One region of the Pseudoalteromonas sp. SWYJ118 genome, then DNA from elsewhere that is predicted to be linked to it. Evidence: riboswitches for the same ligand, from Rfam matches in the RefSeq annotation. Region 1 holds a riboswitch; the other holds the start of a gene.
What was found. Region 1 has a riboswitch for lysine ahead of lysC (lysine-sensitive aspartokinase 3). Riboswitches for the same ligand answer to the same signal wherever they lie in the genome.
Positions count from the first base shown of each region.

Region 1 (14,941 bases):
GCACCAAAACTATTACCTGGGTTTACTACTGAACCTAAGCTAATTGTGCGCTCGTTAATAATGGCATCGTACGGGGCTTTAATATAAGTACGTTCAAGGTTGCGGCTTGCACGTTTAACACTTGCTTGAGCAGAGCGGTAACGCGCGAGCTTTTCGGCCAGTTGTGGTTTACGTAAATAAAGCTCTGATGCAATAGCATCGCTAGAGTCGGATTTAATACGTTCCCATTCTGCTTTCGCTACATGCGCTTGTGCGCGTTCTATTTCAAGTGCTGAGCTTGCTTGAGCTAAACCTGCTTGCGCTTCGATAAAGTCAGCCTCGTAATCATTTGCATCAATTCGTGCTAAAATATCGCCTTGCTTTACAAACGCGCCTTCAACAAATTGATCTGACACCAAAATAACTTGCCCACTTACTTGTGCTATTAATTCGGTACGATCTTTTGGTTTTACTATGCCGTACGATTTAACATCGAGCGTTATAGAATCTAAGAGTATGCTTTGGGTCGCAACTAAAGGTCGAATGTCTTGCTCAGGCTTTTCTTCTGGTGGCTTTTTCATGGCCATAAAGGCGAAAGCTAAAGCAATACCGCCTGCTAAAACTGCAATTGGGAGTATTATTTGTTTTGTAGTAGCCACAAGGCATTCCTTCATAATTGGTGGTGACAGAGCAATAATACGCAATAAAGTGTTTACAAGGCGTTTTAAGATGTAACAAAGCATTACATATGTGTATTGCAACTTAGCGTGTGGCTAATTACGTTCTTAAAAAGGAATAAAAGTAAGTGTTTTTTATACAGAGGATATTATGAAAACAGAATCAATGACTTGCAGATTAGGCTGCGGTGCATGCTGTATTGCGCCAAGTATTAGCTCCCCAATACCAGGAATGCCAAACGGTAAAAAGGCCGGAGAGCGCTGTATTCAGCTAGATGAACGTAATTTATGTAAGTTATTTGGTGATTCAAGCCGACCTAAAGTATGTAGTGATTTTAGCGCCACGCTTGATGTGTGCGGGTCAACAAATGCACAAGCTCTAGCGCTTATTACAGAGCTTGAAGAGCTAACTTAATCCTCGTTTTTAATACACATCTATTTACAATATATTATTAATAAAAATCTTCATAAGGTTATTAAAAGCAGTCGTTAATTTATTTAATGGCGAAATATTAGACATATTTAATTTTGTTGCTAATATAGGAAATTGTAAGATACTTTTTATAAATCTCATTTATAGGTGATTTCGTTCAATCTTAATTTTTAAAAGGAAAGAAAAATGAAAAATTTACTTACAGCATTTACATTAGGTGTGACTTTATTAGGTTGTTCAAACTTACCCATTAAAACCGATATTAAAGAAGGCCACTTTAGACTCGAAAACTTTAAAAGAGAGCAGGGAGTAGATCTAGAATATGTCCACTTGATGTGCTTTAACAAAAAACCTACACAATGGGCTGAACCAAAGCAGTATATCAGTGGTGAGCATGATTTATGGGTAAAGGCGAGTGTTTCAAACCCTGATGTTTTAAATAGTCAAAAAGAAGCTTTTGTTAATTTTAACGTTAATTTAGATTCTGATAAAAGCTACATGCTAAATAGAAAAAGGGAAGGGGATAAAATATCAATCTGGATACAAGAAGTTGAAACCGGTACGGTTGTTTCGCAGGTTCTTACAGATGAGCTTAGTCGCCCTTTACAAATTGATAATGAACTAAGAAAAAGACAATGTCGTTCTGGTTCAATATAAGCTGAGTAATCAAAGCTCTTAACATTTAGTATGTCGTTTATTCTTTGCTAAATATTTATTCAAAGACCTGTTTTAAATAAACAGGTCTTTGAATGTGATAGCTCAATTCTACCAACGATACGTTGCGCTTAACGTATATTGCTCACCTCGCCCTGGTGTACCAGGTATCTCTTCAAACGATTCACCCAATAAGTTATCTGCTGCTAAAGTAATAAATAAGTTTTTTAGCATTGGCGGCGTAATTTTTAACGTTAAATGGGTAAATAAAGCATCGTCGTCACTACCGCGCAGCGCATTTTCGTGCTGTTTGCGCCACTCGTTATCTATTCTAAACTGCAATATATCAGTAGGATTCCAAACTGCGCCGAGTGTTAGGCGGTGATCAGGAAAGTTTAATGCGTAAAAACTAGCATCAATATCTGCCGCACCGTAATTTTCTGATTTATGAAGGTAGGTGTAACTCGCTACAATTTCGGTTGTTTCAAAGTGTTTAGTTGCTAAGAACTCAATGCCCGTTGTATTTATATCTACAGGGTTTGCAAATCGCGCAGAGCTTGAGTCAAAATTAAACGTCCAATCGGTTAAGTTGTCATCTTTACGATAAAAAATAGCCGAATTAAGTTGCCAAGTTTGCTCATCAACTAATAAACCTAGCTCTAGGCTTTTAGTCGTTTCGCGCTCAAGGGTGTAATTACTTCTAAATAACCCGCCTGAATCACTTCCGCCAATGGCGGTATAGCCTGCTACTTGGCTTGCCTCTGCGTACGATAAATAAAACGTGCGCTCAAAACCTTTGCTGTTTTGTGTATTAAGCGTTATATCACCAATAAGTGACAGTTCAGAGTCGTCTCTATTTGTATCGTCAAACGCAGCACCTAAGCGAAATGTAAGTTGTTTATTGCCCTCAAGTGCCATTTTATACTCTGGCAATACACTCACTTTATAATAGTTACGCGAGGTAAAATTGTTTTCAAGCGTGGTCGATTCAATTGAATCGTCAATAAACTGCGCTGAGTAATTTACAGCAAATACATCACTTTGAGCATGGCGACCTGATAGCCCTAACGACTTAACTTCACTTTTATGAAATGCTTCAAATGCACTGGGGTTTTCGCGAGAGTAAATATAGTGATCGTTGTGTGTGCGGTAATAAGCCGACACTTCAAAGTTACTATCCTGCGCATAATTTTGCTTATGGTTTAGCATTAATAAGCGGGTTTCTAGCTCTTCTGTTTCGTTAACGCCAAATGGAGTGTACAAATTTGGCCAACCAAAAAACTTATCTTGTGAGCCAAAAAACAAATCTGTTTGAGAATCAGCGCCAGCTAATTGAACGCGACCCGATGCACGCGTAAAGTCGTGATCGCCGTTATCAATTGTGCCATCGCTTTGTGAGTGAGAAATCTCGCCTTCAAAACCAAGCTTCCAATCCTTTGCGCCTTCAAGGGGCATACTTACACCTGCATGTAAGCTTTGTAAGTTAAAATCGTTTGTGCCAGTACCTACCGATACACTGCCGCCCGTGCTAATTGGTTTCCAGCCAAATGATACAGTGCCTACAGAGCTATTAGCACCATTAAGCGCATTGTCTGCGCCTGTTAAAATATAAGGGCCGGTAAGCATTTGCGGTGCAATAGGAATTTCAGCAAAGTAATGGCCAGATTGTGGGTCAAGTAAAGTAGCACTGCCAACCCTAAAGCCGGTATTTTCAAAAATACCACCACGTATAGTTACATCGGCTTGCGCTTCAGCCATATTACGTGATTGCAAATCAACACGTGGGTCATACTCTAAATTAGATACTGGAGAGTCAAATGTACCTACAGGTAATGTGTTTGCAGTGGGCGATGCCTCAACCGTTATTTTTTCGATTGCCGGTAATGTTTCAGTTTTATCAGTTACAGCTTCGCCGTAGGCAAAACTGCTCGCGCTGCATAGCAGTGCTGGGAGTATAAAGTGCGGTGACCATTTCATGTTGTGTGTCTCATTTTTTTATATGCAATTACGGTAACAATTAAATTCAGAACACACTTTTAAGGCGTGATAAAATAATTCAATTAAACAACTGCGATTTTGGCGCGATTGTACATTAATTCATTAAAAACTGCATTTGATAATCATTTGCAAAGTTAATGCATCTAACAAACTTGGTCACATTTATTATGAATATAAAACAACAAGATACTATTTACTTTGCTGGTGGCTGCCTGTGGGGCGTGCAAGAATTTTTAAAGCACTTACCTGGTGTAATAAGTACTGAAGCAGGGCGGGCTAATGGAAAAAACGATAATACACAAGGCGAATACGACGGTTATGCTGAGTGTGTAAAAGTAATATTTAGTACAAAAGAGGTTAGCTTAAACGAGCTGTTTGGCTTCTTTTTTGAGATTATTGATCCGTATAGCGTTAACAAACAAGGGGATGACGTAGGCCCTAAATATCGCACTGCCATTTATAGCAAAAGCCAAGATCATTTAAAGGTCGCTAGCAATTATATAAGCCAGCGAAGTGATGCCGATAAAATTGTGGTAGGGGTAGAGCTGCTAACTAACTACGTGCCAAGCGATCCTGAGCATCAAGACCGCTTAACTAATCACCCTGATGATTACTGTCATATACCGCTTGAGTTACTGCATAAGTATAAATCGTAACTTTAACACGGTGTTTTTGTAGACGTGCAGCTTGCTGACGTGATGAGCGTAGCTCGTAATTTAGATTGGAGACAGATAAGTAATTAGAAGCTGCGCTTCTCGCGCAAGCAAGCTTAGCGCCTACAGGTAAAGTTTGACGCGGTGTTTTTTGTAGACGTGCAGCTTGCTGACGTGACGGGCGTAGCTCGTAATTACTTTATTTTAAAAGTTCCAAAAATACACACCCACAAAAAAGCTCACGTACTGTGAGCTCTTTTAAAACTTACTTATAGCTAATTTTAACTTACTGCTGCTTTTGCGGCGGGAAGTTACTTAATATTTCGCTAACTGTTTTATTAATTGATGCTTCACGTTGTTCTGGCGATTGATTTTTCTTTAATCGGCCTTCTTTTGCGCCGCGCCATACAAGCTGGTTAGATTCACGGTCTACAATATCAATAATTAACGTACCCACTTCGTATTCACGCGCAGTTGTATCGCGTTGAAAACCAGTACCCCAATAACCCCAATGCGGGCGGTAGTTTATATTGAAGTTGTCTACTTCAAGCTCTTTGTCTACCGATGCATGATAGTTAACAAGTACATCAGCTTGCGCTGCATCAACTAAGCTCATACCTAATGTTTGGCTCAGCTCTGCGTTAACGGCAGTGCGAACACGCTTTTCCATCAGGCCATTAATTTGATAGTTATTTGTGTCTTTAGTTAGGCTGGCGTTTTCTACCCAAGCAAATGTTTTAAAATTACTAAAGTTAGCTGATTTATCGTAATCCCAATCTGGGGTTTGTGTACAGGCTGTAAGAAGTGCTAGCGCTGCAACAATAAGTATATTTTTCATTACGTTTGCTCCAATAAAATGCATTAATTTAAAATAACACACATAGTTTAAATGTGTATTATTTAAACGTCCTAAATATTAGTCTAATTGTCAGGGCGTGTTGACCTTTCGTGGTTGAATTTGCAGCAGTATGTTTGGTATTTGGGCAAGGCAGAGCCTATGTAGTGTGGTTATTCCCCATAAATAGGTGATAACGCAGCATAAATGCCAAACATGCGCTGCGCGAAGGGTTCTGCCTAGGGGCAATTAACTCTTTATTGCTCGGTTTTTACTTAGCCCACTAGGTTACAAACCTCACGCTGCGATTAAATTGCCCCTAAATTGAACAAATTTCAATCCACAAAGATCAACACGCCCTATGGCTGAATGACTAATTAACCTCTGTTAATTAGTCATCAGTAAAAGTTTAATGTTCAACTTCAATCCAATCTTTTTCATCTACCCAGTTTTGTGCACCGTCTTTTACTGAACGAATAGGCACAATGTAGTCACAACTTATTTGTGGCTTAACTGAGGCAAATATAGGCACAAAACCAAAGCTTAATGCGGTTTCTATAATTGCTTTTTGATTTTGTGGGTCAATGTCGGCCGCTTCATCTATGTAAATAGGTATACGGTATAGGTTTTGTTCTTGATCGCTTAATAAGTAGCGAATAAATAACATGCCACACAATAACTTAATCGTAATACGTGTGCCGTTTGAGCCGGCTGAGTCTATTTTTTCAAAGTGCTCTGTTTCACCTGCACGGTTAACCACTTCAAATCGAATATCAAATAAATCGGTAAGTGTTAAGCCCGCTTTATCTGAGGCGAGTTTAATTAAGTGATCTTTCGCTTCGTTTACCGCACTTTCGCTGTACGGTTCTTGGCTAAGTAAATCAAGCGTGTCGCCTTGTTCAAACTGATGCGACGTGCTGATAATGGTATCTATACTATCAACCAGCATTTTGCGCGGTATTACGTTAATTTTAAACGCTTGCAGATTTGAAATACGGTGCTGGCTTATGCCTTTATTAAAGCTGTTCATTTCGCGGCGAAGTCGGTCTAAATCTTCTCGCAAGCCTTTAATGGTCGCAGCCACTTCGGTAAGCGCAACGCGAGCTTGGCGCTCAACAGCATCGCGTTCGTTATCAATATTATGAAAGGCGCTTATTAGCTTTTGGTATTTAGTGTATTCGTCGTTTTCGTTGTCGAATTTAGTAATACCCGCGTTATATACATGCAAATAAGTGTTGCGTACGTTTATGTCAAAATTACGCAGCTCTTGGCAGTCTTTATTAAAATGATGAACAAGGTCGCTTAAGTTATCAAAGTCGACTGTAATATCAATCATGTACGGGGTTACTTTACCGCTGTATAAATCAAGAGTGTGATCAATTCGCTCGCTCTTAACTTGGCGTAAGCGCTCAGTTTGGCGATTAATTTGCTCTTGTTTAGATTTAATTAACGAGCGTCTGTCAGCAATTGAGCCACTATTTTTTTGAATATCTTGCAGGTAGTCGTCAACTTGTTCGCGCTCAGCTAATAACTGCTCTTTTAGCATGGCTTGCGCTTCAACCGACTGCTGCATTATATCAAACTGTTCTAAGCGTTTTAGGGCGCTCTCAGCGCTCATTAGTTCATCGTATAGCGCGTCTTTTTCTTTTTGCTTGTCGGCAACGTTTGCTGCAACATCGCGTTGTTGTTTAAATTCTTTAAGTGAATGCTCAAGTGCACTGAGCTGAGCGGTTAATTGCTCTTTGTTTTCGCCGCTTTGCATTTGCACAGGCGAGAGCTTTTTAAGCTTAATGCTCGCACCTGGCAGAGTTAGTACACCGCCTTTAACGTTTTCGCTAAGTAGCGATAAAAATTCACCAAACGCATCTTCGTCATCAATGGTTATATCGCCATTAGTGGTGGTCGCAAATGAGAGAATATCAGGGTTTAAAATCCGCGATATTTCTTCTACTTCTTTTAACGAGAGATCTTCGCGCATACGGGTAAACAAATTAAACTCAAGGTTTTTAAGTTGCAGCTTTAAGCTCTTAATTTGTTTTTGTGTTTCGCTAATGCGGTAGTCAAGCGTGTGTAGGCTTTGCCCTTGTGCGCTGGTTATAGAGTGCGAAAGCGACTCGTAATCTTGCTTTAACTGAGTCAGGCTGGTTTTAAGGGTGGCTTTATTTACCAGTTCAAATTCGCTTTTAAGCGCATCGTAATCTAAAAACCACTGCTCAATTTGTGTTTGTCTGCGCTCTATGTCGCGCGATTGCTGTACGTATAGGCTTTGCTTTTGCTCAAACTCGTGTTTTTCGTGCTCTATATCTTCAAGCGCTATACCCAGCTCATTAAGTTGCGACTCTTGATAAGTATTAAAATCAATCAGTGCTTGGTCAATTTTAGGTGCATACGCCGCTAATTTACCTTTAAGCACGGTTTGGTTTTCAAGCATTGATTCAAGCGCGGCTATTGGCTCTTGCATTGACTCAAGGGCTTTTAGTTCGCGTTTTGAGCGATTTACTTTATCAAACGAGCGGCGCCATACTTCATAAAAGTCGACCTTAGAGTTCGACATATGGCGTTCAAACACGCGTAGCATAAAGCGTTTTACGTCGCTTGCGCCTAATTTGTGTAAGTTAAGAATACGTCTAAATATTTCTTTATAAATAGAAGAGTCTTGCACATTATTAAGCGGGATCATTTTTAGGTTTATGTCGCCGTCAAAAGGCGTTGCGCCGCCAGTCAATAGCGCGTTGAGCTCTTGTGCTTTAAGCTCAATAGGATTGTAATTAAGCGATTTTAAATGGTTGAACAGCTTGGTAAATTTAATAATAGTTTTACCTTGCGTGTACTGCTCTAAATCAAGCTTTCCTTGATAACAAAAGTACTGATGCGCGTAACCGGCAATTTTACCAAGTCCCGCAACGCCTATTACTACCGAGCCATGAGGCAAGTTAGCTTCTAGTAAAATGTACGACTGATCGGATGAAAAATAAAACTTTCGGGTTTCATCTAAATCGTGTCCGTCCCATTCTGTTAAGCGTAAATCGTTAATAAGCGGAAACTGCAGGGCGTTAATAACCGAGCTTTTACCTGTGTTATTGGGCGCGCAAATAGAGCTGCTTTTATCAAGCGGGATCACACATTTTGCATAGCCTGCGGTGTTAAGTAGGGCGAGTTTACTTAGTCCGTATAGATTTTTCATTCCTCGTCCTCTGTAATGTAGGTTTCTTCGTTTACTTCCATGAGTGCATCTATGTAGCGGTGAATTGGCGCTTGTAGCATAAAGCCGCCTTCTACTTCGCGGGCTAAACCTAAGCGCACCATGCGCAGATAAACGTCTTTGCGCAAATCAGATCCTGAAAATATCTCAAGCTGATCAAACAAATGTTTGTTAATTTGCACCAGCGTTTGCATAAGCTCTAAATCGTTTACGTCGTCAAACAATGCGCGCATTGGGTCTTTACCCGTATTGGCGTAGTGTTCAATTAAAATGTAAATAGTGAGCGCGATAGCGCGAGATATTTTGCCCATATTGGGTGTGCTTTCGTCGCTACCAAAATAATAAAAGCCACGGCTGTCGCGTTTTAAATCGTTACCTAAAGCGGTAAATAGGGCGGTGTAGTCTTCTATGTGTTGGTCAAGCTCTTGCCACATTACGTTGTCTTGCTCACAAATGTGATAACCCGCTACTAATTTTTTATTAATGGCTTGTAGATGGGTTAGCTCGTCTAAGTTTATGTGTGTCATAGTTTATTTACCTGCCTTTGGATCTGGCTGAGGCTCTGAATTAAATGGATATAAAGAAAAGTGTTGACCGGCAATTTTTACGCGGGCTTTTTCATCGCTTTGAATTATTTTAATATCGCTGTCGCTGACTAATTTTTGATACAAAAATAGCATTTCGTCGGCATCGAGATCTGGGTAGCTTTCATCTAAAAATTGCAACAAGGGTTGCGGCTTTTTACGTTTTTTATTAAAGCTCTTAGCAAAGCTGGTTTTAACATCGTTGTAGTCAGGAATATTAGGTGTAACAAATGCAGGCACGTCTTGTTGATCTGGCAATTGGTATTCTTCGTGTTCAAATTCAACCAAGCTTGCCATGTAAGCCACAATATGGCGTTGCTGACCAAGCGAGTATCGCTGCGCGTCGCTTACAAAATGTGGCTGCACAGCACTTAGCATGTTGTCTACGCCATTTTTACGCACAAGCCCAAGTACTTTGGCTGCTTGGCGAGTTATTAAGTTATTACGGCGAAGCTCTTCGCGCAGCGGCATAAGCATATCGGCACTTTTACGTAAGCTTTCTCTGCCCACTAAATGCATTTCTAATATACGGGTACGTAATTGCTCCAGCATTCGTTTGTCGTTGTAGGCTTTACCCGATCGCTCAATATGAATAATTTGCTTACTTATTTGTTCTTCAATGAGGGTAAAGCACGCATGAAATTCGCCGCGAATATCAACCATTTCAAGCATGGGCTCTATGTATTCGTCAAAGGCTTCTATTACCGCTTTATAACGCTTTTGCAGCGATTGCACTGCATTATTAGATTTAGCTTGCTCAACAAGATTTAAAATGGCGTTTTCGTTGTGCGCGTAGAGCTTCATTATTTTACGCACCCGATCATCCATAATACGGCTAAAGCGGCGCAAATCGTCAAAGTCTTCTATTTCGCCAGCGTTATCTAGGCGATTACCTAAACGTGCGAGGTCGTCGACTAATACGCTAATTTCTTGCGCTAAACCTAAATGTTCTTCTTGCAGTAAAAAAGTAGCAAAATCGGCAATGGCACGATTTATCTCAAGCTGAGAGGATTTAGCCAGCGGAATTAAAATATCTTGGTTTAACAAACGATTTGTTTCTTTATAAATACGCTCGTTTGACCAAGTAGGCTGTTTTTGTTTAATGGCGTTTTGTACGTCTTTCAGGCTAAAGTCAGCCATTTTAAAACGTTTAAATAATAGCTCTAGTACACCCCAATGTTCAGTTATGGTGTTTAGTAGCTTTTTAGCTGGGATCATAAGAGGTTACAACATCCTAGTATTTTATTATTGAGTTCTTTTAGAAGACTCATTATTACGTATTTTTAATTAACCTTGTCTGTATATAGTATTCGTTTTTAAGACCATTTAATAATAGTTTTTGCATAGAGGCAGTGCTAAAATTCGCGCCGAAAATAGGCACATGAAATGGAATGTTATTTGTGTGTTCTTTAAAACTATATCAAAGGTTGTTTAACTACCATGGTTTCCTCGATTATTCTAACCCTGATAGCGATTGCATTTTTACTGATCGTTATAGAAGATATAATCCATGTTAATAAAGCTAAAACCACGCTGTTTTTTGGTACGCTTTGCTGGATTCTTCTTTTTATATACCCACTTCACGGGCAAAGCCCCGATACGATTCAACACCTTTTAAACGAAAATATTTTAGAGATTGCCTCGTTATGGCTATTTTTAATGGCTGCAATGACCTTTGTCGCGTATTTAAATTCAAAGGGGTTTATAGAAAATATTGTGCACCGTGTTATGCCAAAAAGTATTAGCGAAAAAAAGCTCATGTTTTTGGTGGGTGGTTTTGCATTTTTGTTTTCGTCGATTTCAGACAACGTAACAGCTACGCTTATATCGCTCGCGGTTGTTATGTCGTTAAAACTTGAACCTAAAAAGCTCATTAAATACGCCACGCTTATTGTGTTTGGGGTTAACTCAGGTGGAGTATCGCTAATTACAGGTGACGTAACCACACTGATGATATTTTTAGATGGCAAAGTAACCATAGGTCATTTATTACTACTTATAGCGCCAGCACTTGCAAGCGTTATGCTGCTAGCCGGGTTACTGTCTATCGGTATGAAAGGGCGTGTTGAGTTTGCTGGTGCAGGTAAAACCCGCATCGAAAAAACCGACATTACCATTGCTGTTATATTTTTATCTACCGTAGTGAGCACACTTATGCTGAGTGTAGTTTACAGCGTACCGCCTTTACTCACCTTTTTGTTTGGCTTATCAGTGATGTTTTTAGTGGCGCAATTTTTAATGCGCAAAAAAGACATCAACAAAGACATAATCGATTTTGTTCGCGATATAGAATACGACACATTATTGTTTTTTGTAGGTGTGCTTTTACTTGTAGGCGCACTTAAAGAAATTGGTATGTTGAGTAAATTTACCGACCTATATACGGTAATGGCACCCGAGTACGCAAACTACTTAATGGGCATATTATCAGCAGGGGTCGATAACGTACCGCTTACTGCTGCTTTATTAAAAGCCGATATAGTAATGAGCCAACAACACTGGTTGTCGTTTACGTATGCAACGGGCGTGGGCGGTTCAATGCTGATCATTGGGTCGGCTGCGGGCATTATTGCCATGAGCAAAGTTAAAGCGCTTACCTTTATGAGCTACTTGCGTTTATCGCTGCATTTATTAATTTGCTACACCGTAGGTTATGCAGGCTCGTATTACATGGGCAGTTTTATTTGATGCATAAATTATTAAATGCTTGACAGCTAGACGTCTAAACGATAACTTTCAAAGCCCCGCTACTTAGTGGGGTTTTGTTTTATTAGCCACTGGTTAATAAAGCATTCAGAAGAGGTGCGATACTTAGGTACTTAATGTTAGGCGACGAAAGCCGATGATCATTAAGGAGGGAAGTACTCGCCGAGGAAAATAATGGTACGTCGTCATTGTTTTTCGGTTTATGGGGCTGAATCCTCAAAACTGTCACCAATATAGGTGGAGAGCTTCTGGCAGTGGACTTATCTTCAAGCATTCCTTTGCCAAGTTCTTCTTGTTTTATTGCGGTTTGGATACCGCGAAAGGAGACTAAATGACTACCCAATCAGCGCCACAAACAGTGCCTCAAACAGAGTTAAGCGCAAAATCAGATTACATCGTTGCCAAGTTTGGCGGAACAAGTGTTGCAAACTTTGAAGCGATGAGTCGCTGTAGCGAAATTATTGTTGCAGATAAAAGCGTACGTATTGTTGCCGTGAGCGCCAGTGCCGGCGTAACTAACCACTTAGTTGCACTGTGCAAACCAAGTATTACCTCAAGTGAGCGCCAAGAACACATAAACGGCGTGCTTGCTATTCAACAAACTATTTTAGATAAGTTATCGCTAGATGCCGATTTAGCGGTTGGCTTTAACGAAACCCTAAAAGCATTTCAAATATTGGCTCAAGAGTCACTAACAACCGATCAGCAACACGATGAGCTATTGAGCTTTGGTGAGCGTTTATCGTCGTATTTGTTTGCTCAGGTGCTGCGTTTACAAGGTTTAAACGCCGATCGCTTTGATGTGCGTAAAGTGCTTAAAACCGATAGCCAATTTGGTAAAGCAACGCCTAATGTTGCAGCCACAGCGCAAGCTGCTAAAGAGCATTTAATCCCGTTATTAGACACTCAAGTAATTGTGACGCAGGGATTTATTGGTAGTGACGAATACGGTCAAACCACAACGCTTGGACGTGGTGGTTCTGACTATAGCGCTGCATTACTAGCTGAAGCAATTAACGCTAAAAGTGTGCATATTTGGACCGACGTAGTGGGCATTTTTAGCACCGACCCGCGTTTGTGCGCAAAAGCGACGCCCATTGCACGTTTAAGTTTTGACGAAGCCGCCGAAATGGCGACCTTCGGCGCAAAAGTATTGCACCCAGCAACTATATTACCAGCGAGCCGTAGCCACATTAATGTATTTGTAGGTTCTAGCCGAGAGCCAGAACGTGGTGGTACATGGATTGAGCGCGAAAAATCGCAGCAACCAGGTATACGCGCAGTAACGCAACGTAAAAACCAAATATTGCTTACGCTTAAAAGCCCAGAAATGCTCCTAGCAAGCGGCTTTTTAGCACGCGTATTTACACTATTAAGTGAATACAATATATCGGTCGATTTGGTAACCACATCAGAAATCAGCGTAGCTATAACGCTTGATAACGCGCAAAACGCCTCGCGCCCAGAGCTTGATCAAGAATGCCTAGATAAGCTTGCAGAGTTTTGCCATGTGTCGGTAGAAAACAACCTAACATTGGTGGCACTTATTGGCTCTGAGATTCAATTACGCCAACACGAAATGAACTTAATGAGTGTATTAAAAGACTTTAACATTCGACTAATTTGTCACGGTGCAAGTAAGCACAACTTGTGCTTTTTAGTAGAGCAAACTGAGTCAGATAACGTAGTGCAGTCTATTCATAGCCGTTTATTAGAAAATGATTTTGCTGCGTAAGTAATTTTACTATTAAGAAGCGGTTATTCAGGAAAGCGATTTATTAAAGTTACCTAGTAAAATTAACTAGTAAAGTTACTTAACAAAATCAGTTAATAAAAAGCATCGCCAGTCGATGCTTTTTTTATGCACCACACTCACATCAAAACAAACATTGCTGTTACTACTATCAACTACAGTAACGCGATTGCTGCTAGCACTCAGCTTTGCACAATGTAATTCGTCAAACACATTGGGGCTAAGTAATTTTGCAATAGGGCGGCTGGTGGCTTTAGCAAGCGACTCTTTTAATGTCCAAATTCTAAAAAAAGTATCTGCTTGGGTTTGGGTATTAGTAGGCTCGGTAATAAGTGAAATTTCATCTTGATGATAAAAATGTTTAGCGAGCTTTTCAAACGGGCGCTTTAGGCTTACTTTTTCAATATCAAAACCAAACTCACTTTTATCAAAATTAAGCGCGACCCCAACCAAACCATGCGAATGCGAAATACAGGTATTTATAACATCACCACTTACATGTATTTGCAGCTTTGAGCTTGCCTCATCAAATTCTGTACTCATTTTATTAAGCGCTACGTGCGCATGTTGCGGCTGCGTTATTTTAATAAGGTGTTTTAACAATAACCGCGTCGCTAAATACTCTTGCTTAGCTTGAGGGCTTTTGCGACGGTTTATAATGGTTAACTCAAATGGGCTTAAGCAATCGGGTAAATTAAAGTCACTAAGATCAAGTGTTTTAGCATTAAATAATAAAATACTGTTACTTGCTAAAGACAAATTTGCCAATTGAGTTGAAGTAATACTCAAGGCGTTTTTAAAATAGTGTTCAGTCATAAAAGCCCTAAAGCAAAAGAAGTCGCTGATATTGTGAGCGGTTAACGCCACTAACAAAGGCTGGGTACAATTTTATTACTCAGCTGGCATGAAATATGGTTTAATTCACAATAATCAAAATAATAACAGATTTGTAGATGTATGGCACAAGTGCGTGATGGGTTTCAAAGCCGACTTGGTTTTGTTTTAGCCGCTGCTGGCGCAGCAGTGGGTTTGGGTAATATTTGGGGTTTTCCTACGCAAGCGGCCAACCATGGCGGCGGTGCATTTTTACTGGTTTACTTTATTGTTATATTTTTACTTGCGCTCCCTGCGCTGTATACCGAACTTTATTTAGGTCACAAAGCACAAGCTAATCCTGTAAAAGCATTGGGCGATGCATGGCAAAACACTAATCGTAAAGTTGGTGCAGCAGCAGGTTACATAGGCCTTGCGGGCGCAGTTGTTATGCTAAGTTTTTACTCAATAGTAGCAGGGTGGATGCTCTCGTACGCTATTGAACCTATAACAACCTTTTTTGGATTTACAGGCGCAAGCGAGTTTTTACATAGCGACTCAGTGCTGCGTAATTTTGTGTTTACACCGCTTATGCTTATTTTAACCGCCAGTATTATTTTAAAAGGGGTTAAATCGGGAATCGAAACTTGGTCG
Region 1 covers NZ_JADYXC010000002.1:226,728-241,668, reverse strand. Annotated here, with positions in the region: gene I6F48_RS03805 (efflux RND transporter periplasmic adaptor subunit) at 1-638, opposite strand, end outside; gene I6F48_RS03800 (YkgJ family cysteine cluster protein) at 808-1,071, shown strand; gene I6F48_RS03795 (hypothetical protein) at 1,276-1,746, shown strand; gene I6F48_RS03790 (TonB-dependent receptor plug domain-containing protein) at 1,855-3,720, opposite strand; gene I6F48_RS03785 (peptide-methionine (S)-S-oxide reductase) at 3,909-4,397, shown strand; gene I6F48_RS03780 (DUF4136 domain-containing protein) at 4,681-5,232, opposite strand; gene I6F48_RS03775 (ATPase) at 5,639-8,413, opposite strand; gene I6F48_RS03770 (condensin complex protein MksE) at 8,410-8,958, opposite strand; gene I6F48_RS03765 (hypothetical protein) at 8,962-10,233, opposite strand; gene nhaD (sodium:proton antiporter NhaD) at 10,456-11,703, shown strand; lysine riboswitch at 11,805-11,977, shown strand; gene lysC (lysine-sensitive aspartokinase 3) at 12,053-13,456, shown strand; gene I6F48_RS03750 (4'-phosphopantetheinyl transferase family protein) at 13,532-14,290, opposite strand; gene I6F48_RS03745 (sodium-dependent transporter) at 14,432-14,941, shown strand, end outside.

Region 2 (14,941 bases), on a different contig from region 1:
TGGCTGGCATTTTCGGCTTGGCGAACACAGGTAAGTTCACCGTTTTGCAATGTGTACTCGCCGGCGAGCTCATGGCATAAAAAATACGGCATACTTTCGGTAAAGCCGTAAGCACCGCATTGGCTAAATACTAGCCAGTCGTGCTCATTTAAATCGCTTGGTAAGTTATGTTCACCCAAGCAATCAAGCGCTGTACAAAGTGGGCCGTATAAAGTGACCGCTTGAGTTTTAGCACTGGATTCACGCAGTAACGCAGCAGGAAAATCTTGGCTGGTAACAGCAGGGCGTAATAAGTGGTTTATACCGCCGCTTAAAATGACTTGCTGTTGATTATAGTTTTGTTTGCGTTCTATTACTGGGTTTGCGTAATGACCACATTCGCCAACGGCATAGCGGCCCAGTTCCATCCATAGCTCTTCTACGCCCGCATCATTTTTAATTTTAGCGAGTGCAGCTATTAAGTCATCCCAATCAAGTGTTGTTTCGCTTTGTGTATAAGGAATACCTAAGCCGCCACCTAAATCGAGAATTTTAAGGCTAATATTTAAATCGCTGGCAAGTTGGCTAAGAGGTGCAATCATTTGTGACCACAAGTCGCTTAGTTTTTGCGTGCTAAGCATGTTGCCCCACTGAAAAATATGTAAGCCGTCAAACTTAAGTGCAGGGTAGTCGGTTACATTGAGTGCTTGCCACTCATCACAACCCAAACCAAACGGCGTAAGGCTGTCGCCGCCCAGTGGATTTTTTTCACCTTCAGGCCAGCGTAATTGCACTCGGAGTAATACTTGTAACTGCGTATTTTGTAGTTGCGCTTGTTGGTTTAACCAACGTACTTGATTGAGGCTTTCGGCTACGAATATACGTACTCCGCGCTCAATAAAGTGTTTAATTTGTTTAGGGCTTTTTGCAGGCCCTGTGTTGAGCACGCGCTGTGAGCTAATACCTTGTGCTAGCACTTGCTCAAGCTCACCTTTACTTGCTACGTCAAAATTAAAACCAGCGTTGTCTAAGCTTTGAATAATTTTAGACAGTGGATTTGCTTTTACCGCGTACCACAGTTTTACATCGGTTTGCGCAACTAAACGTGCAAGATGCGCGTTTAGTTGATCTAGGTCGTAAACAAAAAAAGGTGTATCAAGCTGTTGTGTAATTGTATTTACAGCAGTTTTGATAGGCGTGCTCAAAAAGCTCATTATCGTAAAACCTCTTCAAGTAATAATGATGCATCGCTTTTCTCGTCGCGGTATTTAACAATTAACGCACACGACATGCTTAGGCCTTGCTCGCGCGCCCATTCGTTTGACGCAGGGCGAGAGCCTGGTATTACAATGGCATATTCAGGAATAGGCTCGCCTTTATCTAGTTGTCGCTCGTTTACGCAGTCATACACCGGAATAGTCGCTGATAAACGCACGCCAGGGGCAAGTACTGCGCCTTTTTTAATGACTACGCCTTCAACAATAATACAGCCAGCGCCAATAAAGGCGTCGTCTTCTACAACTACTGGGCTTGCACCAATTGGCTCAAGTACACCACCAAGCTGCACTGCAGCACTTAAATGTACGTTTTTACCTACTTGTGCACACGAGCCAACTAATGCGTGGCTATCTACCATTGTGCCTTCGTCGATGTATGCACCAATGTTTACATACGCTGGTGGCATAATAATCGTGCCTTTAGCAACATAAGCACCACGGCGAACACTAGAGCCACCCGGCACCATACGTACGCCATCGTCAGTACTAAATTCTTGCGGAGCTAAGTTATGTTTATCAACAAAACCACCTGCAAACTCAGTATTAGTGCCATTTTTGAAGGCATCCAAAATGCCTTGTTTTACTTCTACGTTAGCTTGCCATTGGCCGCTTTCGTTTTGTGATGCTGCGCGTACTGCGCCCGATTCTAAATTATTTAATAGTTCTAACCAGCTCATTATAAAAACCTGTATTTAATGCCAAGATAAAATGGTGTTGTTTGCAGTTGTGATGCAATCGGTTTGAGTTAACTCAAGGTGTGTTAAAGGTGGACGAAGTTGCGGGCTGCTTAAGCGACCTTGCAAATGCATCAATACCTTTACGGGAATAGGGTTTGCAACAGCAAATAGGCTATTAATAGCGCTTGACCACTGGGCAAATAAATTAGGGTGTTGACCACTTAAGCTGCGTTTAACAAACTCGTGAGTTTGTGCGGGCCATGCATTTGCAGCTACCGACACTAAACCTTTTGCACCGGCTTGGGCAAAATATGGCATTAGCGCATCGTCGCCACTAAAAATAGCTAAATTAGGCGCTGCTTGGCGATAAGCTTCAAACTGAGCAATGCTGCCGCTCGCTTCTTTTAGTGCCCATAAATTTTTATTATTTTGTAAGTTTTGAATTGTTGCCGTTGGAATGCTAACAGCACTTCGACCCGGTACGTTATAAAGCATACACGGGTGAACACTTGCATTAAGTAGGCTTTCAAACCAATGAGTTTGACCTATAGCGCCAGGCTTTGCATAAAGCGGTGAGCCAAGTAAAAAGCTATGAATTGGGAGTGTATTACAGTAGTTAACCCACTCAATTTGTTGCTTTAAGTTACTACCGCCCACAGCAACCATGAGTGGTACTGCTGGTTTTAGTTGGCATACGTGTTCAACAATGGCTTGTTGCTCTTTTAGCGTGAGTGCTAAACCTTCGCCCGTACTGCCAAGTAGTAAAATACCGTTATGTGCCGCTTCTTGATCGCTAACCAGTTTAGTTAACGTGTTGTAGTCAACATCGCCGTGTTGATCAAATGGCGTTACGAGCGCGGTCCACAATGAGTAGTCGTTTAAATTGAAGTTGTTGATCATCTCTCACGAACTTATAATTTGTACCAACTTTATTAAAAACGTGATCATTTTAGCGATAACTAATTTAATGCAATTGGTATTATTCGAAGAGTTAAAAAGCTTTATGGAAGGAGCCGCATTAACGTCGTTCGAACTAATAATTCGAAGAGCGAATGGGCTTAAAATAATAGGGCGCACGGCCTTAATATTTAAGATCAGAAGCTCTCCACCAAACTAATAAGCTGCTTTTATAAGCAGCTATTGGTGACAGTCGCTAGGGTTCAACCTAGTCGCCCGAAATAAACACCTCGCAAAAGTGGTTACTTCTCGGCGTTAATTCCCCTCACGTATGCTCACTGGAGTTTGCGCTCCTAACATACGCTACCTGAATAACGCACCTCTTCTAGCCCTTTACACCTGTTTGTAGAGTAAAAACTTACAAACCTGTGCAATTTAAATAGGGTAATTACGGCGATTAAAGCATTTTAGCCGTCTAGGTGTCAAGCGACTAAATGCATATTCATTCATCCATAATGGGAGTGGTTACGTATTGGGTGCTTTTCTCGTACACTAGCAATATAAGTAGTGAGGTATTTAATTAGTATGGAAAAATTTAGCGATATTTATAAGCGAGCGGTAGAGCGAAAAGGCTCCGAAAAAATGCTTAAGTTATTACTTGCAAAACCGCTATCTAAAAAACAACTAAGCACGTTAAGTGACGACGATTGGCTTGAGGAATTTACTCGAAAAGTATTTCAAAGCGGCTTTTATTGGTCAGTCATTAATAATAAGTGGCCAGGCTTTAGAGCCGTTTTTTGGAATTTTAGCGTTGATAAGTTATTAATGATGCCACCTGATATGCTGGAACAAAAAGCAACGGATGAGCGAATCGTTCGTAACTATAAAAAAGTAAAAACAATTACCGAAAATGCTTACATGATCCACGAAATAGCAGGGGAACATGGCAGTTTTAGCCAGTTTGTCGCTAATTGGCCAGCAGACGATATTATTGGTTTATGGGCGTATTTAAAAAAACATGGTTCGCGTTTAGGCGGAAATACAGGACCTTATGCGCTACGAGCACTTGGTAAAGATACCTTTTTACTATCACGCGATGTAGAGAATTACTTACGTGCTCATAAAATTATAGACGGCGGCTTACAAACTAAAAAATCACTGAGTGCTGCCCAAGCTTTTTTTAATGAAATGCAAAAGCAAAGCGGCTTAAGTATGCAAGAGTTAAGTTTAATTGTTGCTTATGGCGTTGGTGACAACCGTGTTGGTATAAGTCAGCAATAATAGGAATTACCATGAAATTAGTGCCAAGATACACAGACATTACGGAAAACTTTGCGATAGAAGATTTTCCTGCAAGTGTTGCCTCTCCTCAGTTATTGCTGTGGAACGAGAGCTTAGCAAAAGAGTTTAATATTAACGTTGCAGCTGATTTGCGTGCTAGCACTTTTAGCGGTAACGAAAAACAGGCGATTCCTGCAGTAGCACTTGGTTACTCTGGGCACCAATTTGGGCATTTTTCGCCGCGTTTAGGCGATGGGCGAGCACATTTATTGGGCGCTATTAATGATGATAAAAACGAGCTGTGGGATATTCAATTAAAGGGCTCTGGTGCTACTCCTTACTCAAGAGGGGGAGATGGGCGCTGTGCACTTGGTCCTGCTATTCGTGAATACGTAATGAGCGAAGCAATGCATGCACTGGGTGTTAAAACCACCCGATGTTTAGCCGTCGTTGGCAGTGGTGAAACGGTTTATCGTAATCCGCCACAAGCAGGTGCAATAGTGACTCGTTTAGCAAGTAGCCACATTCGTGTTGGTTCATTTCAATATTTAGCGACGCAAGGCGATGTTGAAGGGCTTAAAAATTTAGCTGATTTAGCTATAGAGCGTCATTATCCAGAAATAACAGATATAGGGCCACAACGTTATTTAGTCTTTTTAGGCGCTGTAATTAAAAGCCAAGTTGAATTAGTGGTTAGTTGGATGCGTGTTGGTTTTATTCATGGAGTAATGAATACCGATAATACGCTAGTAAGTGGAGAAACCATTGATTACGGCCCCTGCGCCATGATGAATAATTTTGATTTTGACACCGTGTTTAGCTCTATCGATAAACAAGGTCGTTATGCCTTTGGTAATCAACCTAATATAGCTAACTGGAACTGCGCACGCTTAGCTGAGAGCTTAATACCGCTTATTAGTGATGATGACGAGCAAGCTGTTTCGTTAATGACGCCATTTATTAATAGTTTTGCTGAGCAGTTTAATACTGAGTTTACGGCTATGTGGGAGAAAAAACTGGGCTTGAGTGCAAAAAATGCAAGCGGAAGTGAGTTAATTGCAGAGTTATTAACGCTATTAAAAGATAACCAGCTCGACTACACCAATACCTTTGATGCACTTACTGAATCCTTAAAGGGAGAAACAGTAGTACCAGAGTCGCTAATCAAATGGAGAGCTAAGTGGGTAAACTTAACTGACAATAATAGTTATGAAGTAATGAGAGCGGCAAATCCTCGTGTAATTCCTCGTAACCATATGATCGAAAAAATAATTGCAGAGTATAATGCTGCAGGGTCTAGTGAGTTACTAGAGCGCTTTATGAAAATAGTGGGAAATCCGTATTCTGATGATGAAAAGCTATCAGAGTTTCAGGCTGCACCGATAAATGATAATGATTACCAGACTTTTTGTGGTACTTAACTCTTAACTTTAAATATAACCACATGATTAAAAAGAGTCATTTTTTAATCAAACATGCGCATATATCTAGGGGAATGTTAATTCTGGTGGTATTATGCGCCGAATTAAAGCCAAGCAATGTTTCTTTGCATTTACATTTATAAGTGCATTTAATTTAATTGCTCTTACATTCCTTGCTAAGTACTAATTTACAAAAAACTACTATATTTATTTTTCAATAAAGTTTTAATTTCGCCTATAGTAAGTGGATGTGTGTTGTGACTGGGCATAGAAAAAAGTTATAAACTTTATTTTTCGTTAAGTATTGATTAACAAAGGCTCAGTTAGTCTATATAAAACTGATTGAGCTAGTATCGATTAGCTACAATTTAAAATTGTTCAAATGGGAAGAAAACAATGAAATTAAAATCACTTACAATTGCAATCGCGTTGGCTGCAACTAGCGCATCTACATTCGCTGCTGATAAAGAAGAAGGTTTCTACATTGGCGCATTTGGCGACTACTATGACGCATCTTGGAAAAACATGCGTGCTCAAGCTGGTCTTGACGTAAATGAATCAACTGGCTGGGGTGTTGAAGCCGGTTACCGTTTCAGTGATTACTGGAGCGCACGTCTTGAATATGCAGATATGGATTTTAATGCTTTTGATAAAGTTGCTGGCAACCGCAACAGTATTGATGGCGAGCGTTACGGTATTGATGCTCTTTACCATTTAAATGGTGGTCCTTTCTACGGTCTTTTCGGTATTAAAGAAATGGACGTAGTAGATGACAACACATTCTTAAATGCAGGTGTTGGTTACCAACATTTCATTACAGATGGCTTATTTGTAAATGCTGAAACAGCTGTATACCAAGGTCTTGACCGTGGTTACACAGATGTAGGCGCTAAAATTGGTATTAACTACTTATTTGGCCAAAATTCAGCTCCTGTAGAGCCAGTTAAACCAGCTCCAGAGCCTAAGGTAATTGAAGTAGCTGTAGCTCCTACAGATAGCGACAACGACAACATTCCTGATGCAGATGATAAGTGTGCTAACACGCCTATGACTGATGCAGTTGATGGCACTGGTTGTACTTTATATGAAGATAAAGAAGTAACTGTAAGCTTATTAGTGACTTTCCCTAACAATGCTTCAGCAGTATCTACTCAGTACTTAAACGATATTGAAAAAGTATCTGCATTCTTAAAAGAGTACCCAGATACAACAGTACTTTTAGAAGGTCACACTTCTTCTGTAGGTAAAGCAACTTACAACAAATGGTTATCTAAAAAACGTGCTGATGCAGTAGCTAAGCAATTAGTTTCTGATGGCATTGCTAAAGACCGTATTACTACAGTTGGTTTAGGTGAAGAGCGTCTTAAAAATGATGCAAACACTAAAGCTGCAAACGCAGAGAACCGTCGTGTAGAAGCGCATATCAAAACTATCAAAAACGTTAAAGTTTTACGTTAATTAAATAGTTTGTAATAAAAACCCAGCCAAGTGCTGGGTTTTTTTATGCCTGTAATAAATTAATATTGGTTAATGGTAATGATTCTTACTTAACAAGTATTCATGAAAATAGTTTTTACTACAACCACTATTCATAGTATTTATAATCGGTATAATCAGTTGCGTAACTGGATGGATTTTCATCTATCCATAAAAGCTTTATAATTACGCGTTAGAATACTATAAGTATTGGGTAACTTATTTGCGCTTGAAGCGCTACCGGATACTTTCACGTCACCAAGAGGGCAATATTGTGCTACAAGAATATCGTAAACACGTAGAAGAACGTGCCGCGTTAGGTATCGTACCAGCGCCATTAGATGCTCAGCAAACTGCTGATCTTATTGAATTAATCAAAACTCCACCTGCAGGTGAAGAAGAATTCATTTTAGATTTGTTCATTCAGCGTATACCAGCAGGTGTTGATGATGCTGCTTACATTAAAGCGGGCTTCTTAGCAGCTGTAGCTAAAGGTGAAACTAATTCTCCACTTGTTTCTAAAGAAAAAGCGGCAGAATTATTAGGTACAATGTTGGGCGGTTACAATATCGCACCAATGATTGACCTACTTGATGACGAAACACTTGCACCAATCGTAGTTAAAGGCCTTTCAAATACATTACTTATGTTTGATGCGTTCTACGATGTAGAAGAAAAAGCAAAAGCGGGTAACACATTCGCTAAGCAAATTATCGAGTCTTGGGCAAATGCAGAATGGTTTACTAATAAACCAGCTGTTGCTGAAAAGATCTCAGTGACTGTATTTAAAGTAACTGGCGAAACAAATACTGATGACTTGTCACCTGCACCAGATGCATGGTCTCGTCCAGATATCCCACTTCATGCTTTAGCAATGCTAAAAATTGAACGTGACGGTATTACACCTGATAAAGCGGGCGAAGTTGGTCCAATTACTCAGCTTGAAGAATTAAAAACGAAAGGTTTACCACTTGCTTACGTAGGTGATGTTGTGGGTACGGGTTCTTCTCGTAAGTCTGCAACTAACTCTGTACTTTGGTTTATGGGCGATGATATCCCGTTCGTACCAAACAAGCGTGTTGGCGGTGTATGTTTAGGTAATAAAATTGCTCCAATCTTCTTTAACACAATGGAAGATTCAGGCGCATTACCAATCGAATTAAATGTTGATGAGCTTAACATGGGTGAGCAAATCGACATTTATCCGTACGAAGGTGTTGTTAAGCAACATGGTACTGATAAAGTGATTTCTACTTTTGAGCTTAAATCTGATGTGATTTTAGATGAAGTTCGTGCTGGTGGTCGTATTCCACTAATTATCGGTCGTGGTTTAACTGATAAAGCGCGTACATCACTAGGCTTAGGTGCAACTGATACATTTAAAGTACCAACAGCAACAGAAGTTTCTGATAAAGGCTTCACACTAGCGCAAAAAATGGTTGGTAAAGCATGTAACGTTGCAGGTATTCGCCCTGGTCAATACTGTGAGCCTAAAATGACAACTGTTGGTTCGCAAGATACAACAGGTCCTATGACACGTGATGAACTTAAAGATCTAGCATGTTTAGGTTTCTCTGCAGATTTAACAATGCAGTCTTTCTGTCATACATCAGCTTATCCTAAGCCTATCGATGTAAGCACTCACCATACGCTTCCTGATTTCATCATGAACCGTGGCGGTGTTTCACTTCGTCCAGGCGATGGTATTATTCACTCGTGGTTAAACCGTATGTTATTACCAGATACCGTAGGTACTGGTGGTGATTCACATACACGTTTTCCATTAGGTATTTCATTCCCAGCAGGTTCGGGTGCAGTAGCATTCGCAGCAGCAACGGGTGTTATGCCACTTGATATGCCAGAATCTATTTTGGTTCGTTTTAAAGGCGAAATGCAACCAGGTATCACGTTACGTGACCTTGTTCATGCAATCCCTTACTACGGTATCAAGCAAGGTTTATTAACAGTTGAGAAAAAAGGTAAAATTAACGAATTCTCTGGTCGCGTACTAGAAATTGAAGGCGTTGAGCACCTTACTGTTGAGCAAGCATTTGAATTATCAGATGCATCTGCAGAGCGTTCTGCTGCTGGTTGTACAGTTAAACTTTCTAAAGAGTCTATTTCTGAGTACCTTGAGTCTAACATTGTTATGCTTAAGTGGATGATCTCTGAAGGTTACGGCGATGTACGTACGATTGAACGTCGTATTACTGCAATGCAAGATTGGTTAGCTAACCCAGAACTAATGGAAGCTGACGCTGATGCAGAGTATAAGCATATCGTTGAAATTGATTTAGCTGAGATTAAAGAACCTGTTCTTTGTGCTCCAAATGACCCAGATGATGCGCGTCTTCTTTCTGATGTTGCTGGCGAGAAAATTGATGAAGTATTCATCGGTTCTTGTATGACTAACATTGGTCACTTCCGTGCTGCTGGTAAGTTGCTTGATGGCTTTAAAGGACAACTTCCAACTCAACTTTGGGTTGCTCCACCTACTAAGATGGACAAAGACCAACTTACGGAAGAAGGTTACTACGGTATCTTTGGTCGTGTTGGCGCACGTATCGAAACTCCAGGTTGTTCACTGTGTATGGGTAACCAAGCACGTGTTGCAGATAAAGCGACTGTAGTATCTACTTCTACACGTAACTTCCCTAACCGTTTAGGTAATGGCGCTAATGTATTCTTAGCATCATCTGAGCTTGCTGCAGTAGCCGCTATTTTAGGTAGATTACCAACATCTGCCGAGTACCAAGAATATGCAGCGAAGATCAATGCAACGGCGTCAGATACATACCGTTACTTGAACTTCCACCGTATGCCTGCTTACACTAAAAAAGCAGACAACGTGATTATTCAACAAGCTGTATAATTTTTAGAGTTTGTTTAAAAACCCGCTTCGGCGGGTTTTTTATTGGCTAAAATAAATATTAGATAGTTAATGCTCTATTTTATGGTTTATTACATTGAATTTAGCTAATAATTGATTTAAATATAAATAATAAAGCAAAAATTCCTTTCTATATGCATTAAAATCCTCACCAATATTCTCATTATTTTAGGCGAGATTTTATGACAGCATTAAACAACCAGAATTTACTGCAACTACGTTTTGTTAACCAAGCAAATATTGATTTGGTTAAGCCTTCTTTTGATAACCTGCCTGCTAATCCTTATGCAGATGGTGCCTTTCGTAAACGTCGTTACTCAGTAGTTAAAATGCAAAATGGTGAAATAAAGTTACAACAAACCAAAGCATTTGTTCAAGACGATTCAATTAATACTTTTCAGGGTAATGTAGAGCGTACTTACGAAAACCTAGCGCAAAGTTTACTTGAGTCAGAAGGCATGAAAAGCATTGTGAATGAGTTTCGCCAACTTACCGGTATTGATGAAGAACGTGATATTGAAATCCATCAATTCCGTATGCTTGCCATTGATAGCGATACACCTGCAGCGCCAGAAGGCGTGCATCAAGATGGTTTTGACCATGTATGTATATGCGGTGTTTCTCACGAAAATTTAGAAGGCGGCGAGCTACTTGTATATGAAAACAAGCAAGCTGAACCGTGTTTTAAAATGGAAATAAAAGACGGCATGTTTGCATTAATAAATGACCGTCAAGTGTGGCATAACGCAACACCGATGAACAAAATTGATGCTAGCAAACCAGGTTACCTGGATTGCTTTGTATTAACGTCTTAAGGAATAAGCATGAACATAACGCAATTACGTGAGCAGTTTCCTGCATTGATGCAAAACGTTGATGGTAAATCGCCAATATTTTTAGACGGACCAGGTGGCTCGCAAGTACCCACATCGGTGCTTAATGCGATGACCGCTTATTTAGGTCATTATAATTCGAACCTAGGTGGCGCGTTTTTCTCAAGCGATAAAACCGTTGAATTGATGGCGAATGCGCGCCAAGCAGCCGCTGATTTACTAAATGCGCCTAGCTCACAACAAATTGTGTTTGGTCCAAACATGACCAGCCTTACGTTTAGTTTTAGCCGTGCTATTTCACGTGACTGGCAGGCTGGCGATGAAATAATTGTAACCAATGCTGATCACTTCTCAAACGTGTCGTCGTGGCAACAAGCAGCTGAAGATAAAGGCGTTAAAGTTAACACCGCACTTATTAACGAAGCTGATTGTAGCTTAGACATGGCGCAATTTGAGAGCTTATTAAACAGCAATACTAAGCTTGTAGCGGTAACTTACGCTTCAAATACCACTGGTTCAATTAACAATATCAAACGTATAGTAGAGCTTGCTCACGCTGTAGGCGCACTTGTTTATGTTGATGCGGTACATTACGCACCACACGAACTAGTAGACGTACAAGCACTTGATTGCGACTTTTTAGCGTGTTCTGCGTATAAGTTTTTTGGTCCGCACTTAGGTATGGTTTACGGTAAAAAAGAGCATTTAGACGGGTTTACACCTTATAAAGTAGAACCCGCTAAAGACGTAGCGCCAGGACGCTGGGAAACCGGCACACAAAGCTTTGAAGCTATGGCTGGTTTTATTGCGGCAGTTGATTACATTGCAGCAATTAGCGAACTTGACGACAGCCATTCACGCCGCGAAAAGCTAAGTATTGCCTTTGCTAAAACTAAACAGCACGAAATGGCCCTTAGTGAGCACTTTTTAACGCGTTTGGTAAATTATCCGCGTATTAAATTATTTGGTATTGATGACTTTGATCGCTTAAACGAGCGCACACCTACTTTTGCTTTAACGTTTGAAGGGCTTGAGCCACGTGAAGTGTCTGAATTTTTAGGTAAGCAGCATATTTGCGTGTGGGATGGTAATTTTTACGCACAAGGTTTGTGTAAGCAATTAGGTGTGCTTGATAAAGGCGGTGTAGTGCGCATTGGTTGTATGCATTACAACACGATTGCTGAACTTGATAAGCTATTTGACTTATTTGATGAACTACTCGGTTAATCATGTAAGTTTTGGTGCGCTAACTCTTTGGCGCACCGTATATTTGTTCTGCGCGGTTAAACAGTACCCACGAGGTTAAAATATATTTATCGTTTGATACTGGCTTATTACCTCTATGAGTATGTGTAAAGTAGCCTGGGGCTATTACCATAGTGCCTTTTTTTGGGGCTATTTTGCGATTTTGATAATAGAACTCTGTTTCACCACCTTCTTCTACATCGTTTAAGTAAAACATAAATAACAACACGCGATGCAAAGCTTCATTGTGCTGTAGCTGCGGATAAACCTCACTGTGCCAGTAAGGGTAGCCACCTTTGTTTACTTCATATTTTTGCGCTTGAATATTACCGAGTCTAAAAATTTGCTGAACTAGCAAAGGTAATTGCGGTTTGCCTACTTCTTCAAAATTCTCTTGGGTTAAATCGACTACGTCACCTGTTTTTGGGTGATAGACCTTTAAACCAAATGCCCCAATCAGCATAAAAATATGCTCCTCAACATACTTAAAAACATGCTGTGCAGTCGTTTGTTGTATGTGTTTTAATTGTTGTGCATATTCGGGGTGATTGTTTAGGTGTAGGTCGTGGCTGTCTTTTTTCTTTAAGTCGACACCGCCCGATGTTACCCCTTGTTTTACATGCGGGCTTTGCGCAAATATGGTAATAAATTGATCGCAAAATTCATCGCTTAATGCGTTATCAACAACGCGTATAAAGTCCGTCATGGTTTACCTTTATATAATTATTATTGGATTTTTATGTTTATTGAAAAAGTGATGCCGCGCTTTAGCGAAACAGATGCACTCGGACACATTAACAATACCGTACTCCCAGTATGGTTTGAAGTCGCACGTGGACCTATTTTTAAGTTTTTTACGCCAGATTTAAATCCACACGATTGGAAATTGATTATCGCCAAAGTTGAAGTATCATTTGTCGGTGAATTATTTTACGGCCATGAGGTAACAGTTAAAACGTCTGTAGAGCATATAGGCACTAGCTCTTTTACGCTGAGACAAGAAGCGTGGCAACACGATAAATGCTGCGCAATAGGTAAGGCCATTATGGTGAGGTACGACTTTATTGCTAAATCAAAGCAAGCACTTAGCATCGACGAAAAAGCAGCGCTTAACGAGCATATATGCCAAAGCAGTTAACCTTACGAGGCTTATATTTTACATAAGCCCATACTGAGCTGGATTATTGTAAATATATGATGGCAGCTGTGATTTTTGTCGAGAAATTTTAACGTATTTAGATTGAGTTACAGGCTTCAGTTATATACTATTTATATTATATATTGTTGCGCCGTTATAACAGGAAATGTTAATTCGGTAATTTGATTGGAGAATACGTGTGACATCTATTGCCAATAACCAACCTTTACAAGTTATTCAGCTCAGTGATGGTCAAAACTTAACAGCTGAAATTTTGCCATTTGGCGCAATCATAAAAAGCATTAAATTTAAAAAACAAGAAATGACGCTTAGCGTCGATGATCCTCAATACTATCTTGAAAACCCATTTTATCTTGGCGCTACAGTAGGTCGATACGCTAATCGCATTGCAAAGGGTCGTTTTAACTTATCTGGTACGCAGTATCAACTAGAAGCAAATAACGGCCCTAATAGCCTGCACGGCGGCGTTAAAGGCTTTAATAAAGTACTTTGGCAAGTAACCAAACAAACTGAAAGTGAAGTTGAACTTTATTATTGCTCGCCCGACGGCGAACAAGGTTTCCCCGGTGAGTTGCAGGTTTGGCAAACGATTAGCGCTAAAAACGGCGAGCTTACTCTGCACTTTAAAGCGCTAACCAATAAAGAAACGCTCGTTAACTTTACTAACCATTGCTACTTTAATCTTGATGGCAGCGAATCAATTAATGAGCACCTTGTTCAAGTTAATGCCAATTACTATCTTCCTATTGATACAACTAGTATTCCACTTAATGAATCTGCATCAGTCACCGGTACCTGCTTTGACTTTACCAAGCCAGCTCAAGTTGGTAAGGCCTTAAGCGCTGTTCATCCTCAGTTAGAAGCTGGAAATGGCTTCGATCACTGCTATATTTTTAATGATGACAGCAGTTTAAAGACAATGGCTACATTAACCTCGCCACACACGAAGGTTAATTTAACGCTCAAAAGCACTCAGCCAGGTATGCAGTTATACACCGCTAACTTTGTAGGTGCGCCTTTTAAAGCACGACAAGCTTTGTGTTTTGAAGCGCAAAATTGGCCAGATGCGCCAAATCGTGAAAATTTTCCAAAAGCTAATTTATTGCCGGGAGAGGATTACGAACAGGTTATTATTTACTCTTTTTCTGAGTGAATACAGCATTCTAATGTTAATTTAAAGAAAATTAAAAGCAAAAATACAGTGATTAAATGCTATCCATAATGCAGGAAAAGGTTGCACTTTTTGCTGGTTTAAAGTATTTATAATATAAATAGTATTTGAAACTATATGCACTACCACAACGACACAACGACTACACACAATCAGGAGTTTTTAAAAAATGATAATTAACAATAAGTTATCGTTCAACAAGAAAACCGCGATCAGTATTGCTATCACAGGCATATTGGCAAGCGGAAACGTTGCAGCTCAAGGCGCTGAAGGCAATACGCCTACAGTAGTAAATGAAGATGTTGAAGTTATCGCAGTAACGGGTATCCGCAGCAGCTTACGTTCATCAATGTTAGATAAAAAAGCATCTAATGTTGTTACAGACGGGATTAAAGCAGAAGATCTTGGTAAATTTCCTGATTTAAACGTAGCAGAATCTCTGCAACGTATTACAGGTGTAGCAATTGACCGTAGTGGTGGTGAAGGCCAAGCGGTAACTATTCGTGGTTTTGGTCCACAATTTAATACTGTACTTGTTAATGGTCGTCAAATTGCGACAGACAGTGCTGGTCGTGAATTCAACTTTGATGTATTAGCCGCTGATCAAATTACCGGTGCTGATATTTATAAAAGTA
Region 2 covers NZ_JADYXC010000009.1:104,028-118,968, reverse strand. Annotated here, with positions in the region: gene I6F48_RS10840 (PLP-dependent decarboxylase) at 1-1,193, opposite strand, end outside; gene I6F48_RS10835 (2,3,4,5-tetrahydropyridine-2,6-dicarboxylate N-succinyltransferase) at 1,193-1,933, opposite strand; gene dapA (4-hydroxy-tetrahydrodipicolinate synthase) at 1,949-2,833, opposite strand; lysine riboswitch at 3,024-3,223, opposite strand; gene I6F48_RS10825 (DNA-3-methyladenine glycosylase I) at 3,416-4,111, shown strand; gene I6F48_RS10820 (protein adenylyltransferase SelO) at 4,123-5,532, shown strand; gene I6F48_RS10815 (OmpA family protein) at 5,929-6,990, shown strand; gene acnB (bifunctional aconitate hydratase 2/2-methylisocitrate dehydratase) at 7,283-9,880, shown strand; gene I6F48_RS10805 (2OG-Fe dioxygenase family protein) at 10,081-10,713, shown strand; gene I6F48_RS10800 (cysteine desulfurase-like protein) at 10,723-11,958, shown strand; gene I6F48_RS10795 (2OG-Fe(II) oxygenase) at 11,978-12,682, opposite strand; gene I6F48_RS10790 (acyl-CoA thioesterase) at 12,716-13,114, shown strand; gene I6F48_RS10785 (aldose epimerase family protein) at 13,314-14,288, shown strand; gene I6F48_RS10780 (TonB-dependent receptor) at 14,476-14,941, shown strand, end outside.
Region 2: another riboswitch for lysine. It lies ahead of dapA (4-hydroxy-tetrahydrodipicolinate synthase); the one in region 1 lies ahead of lysC (lysine-sensitive aspartokinase 3).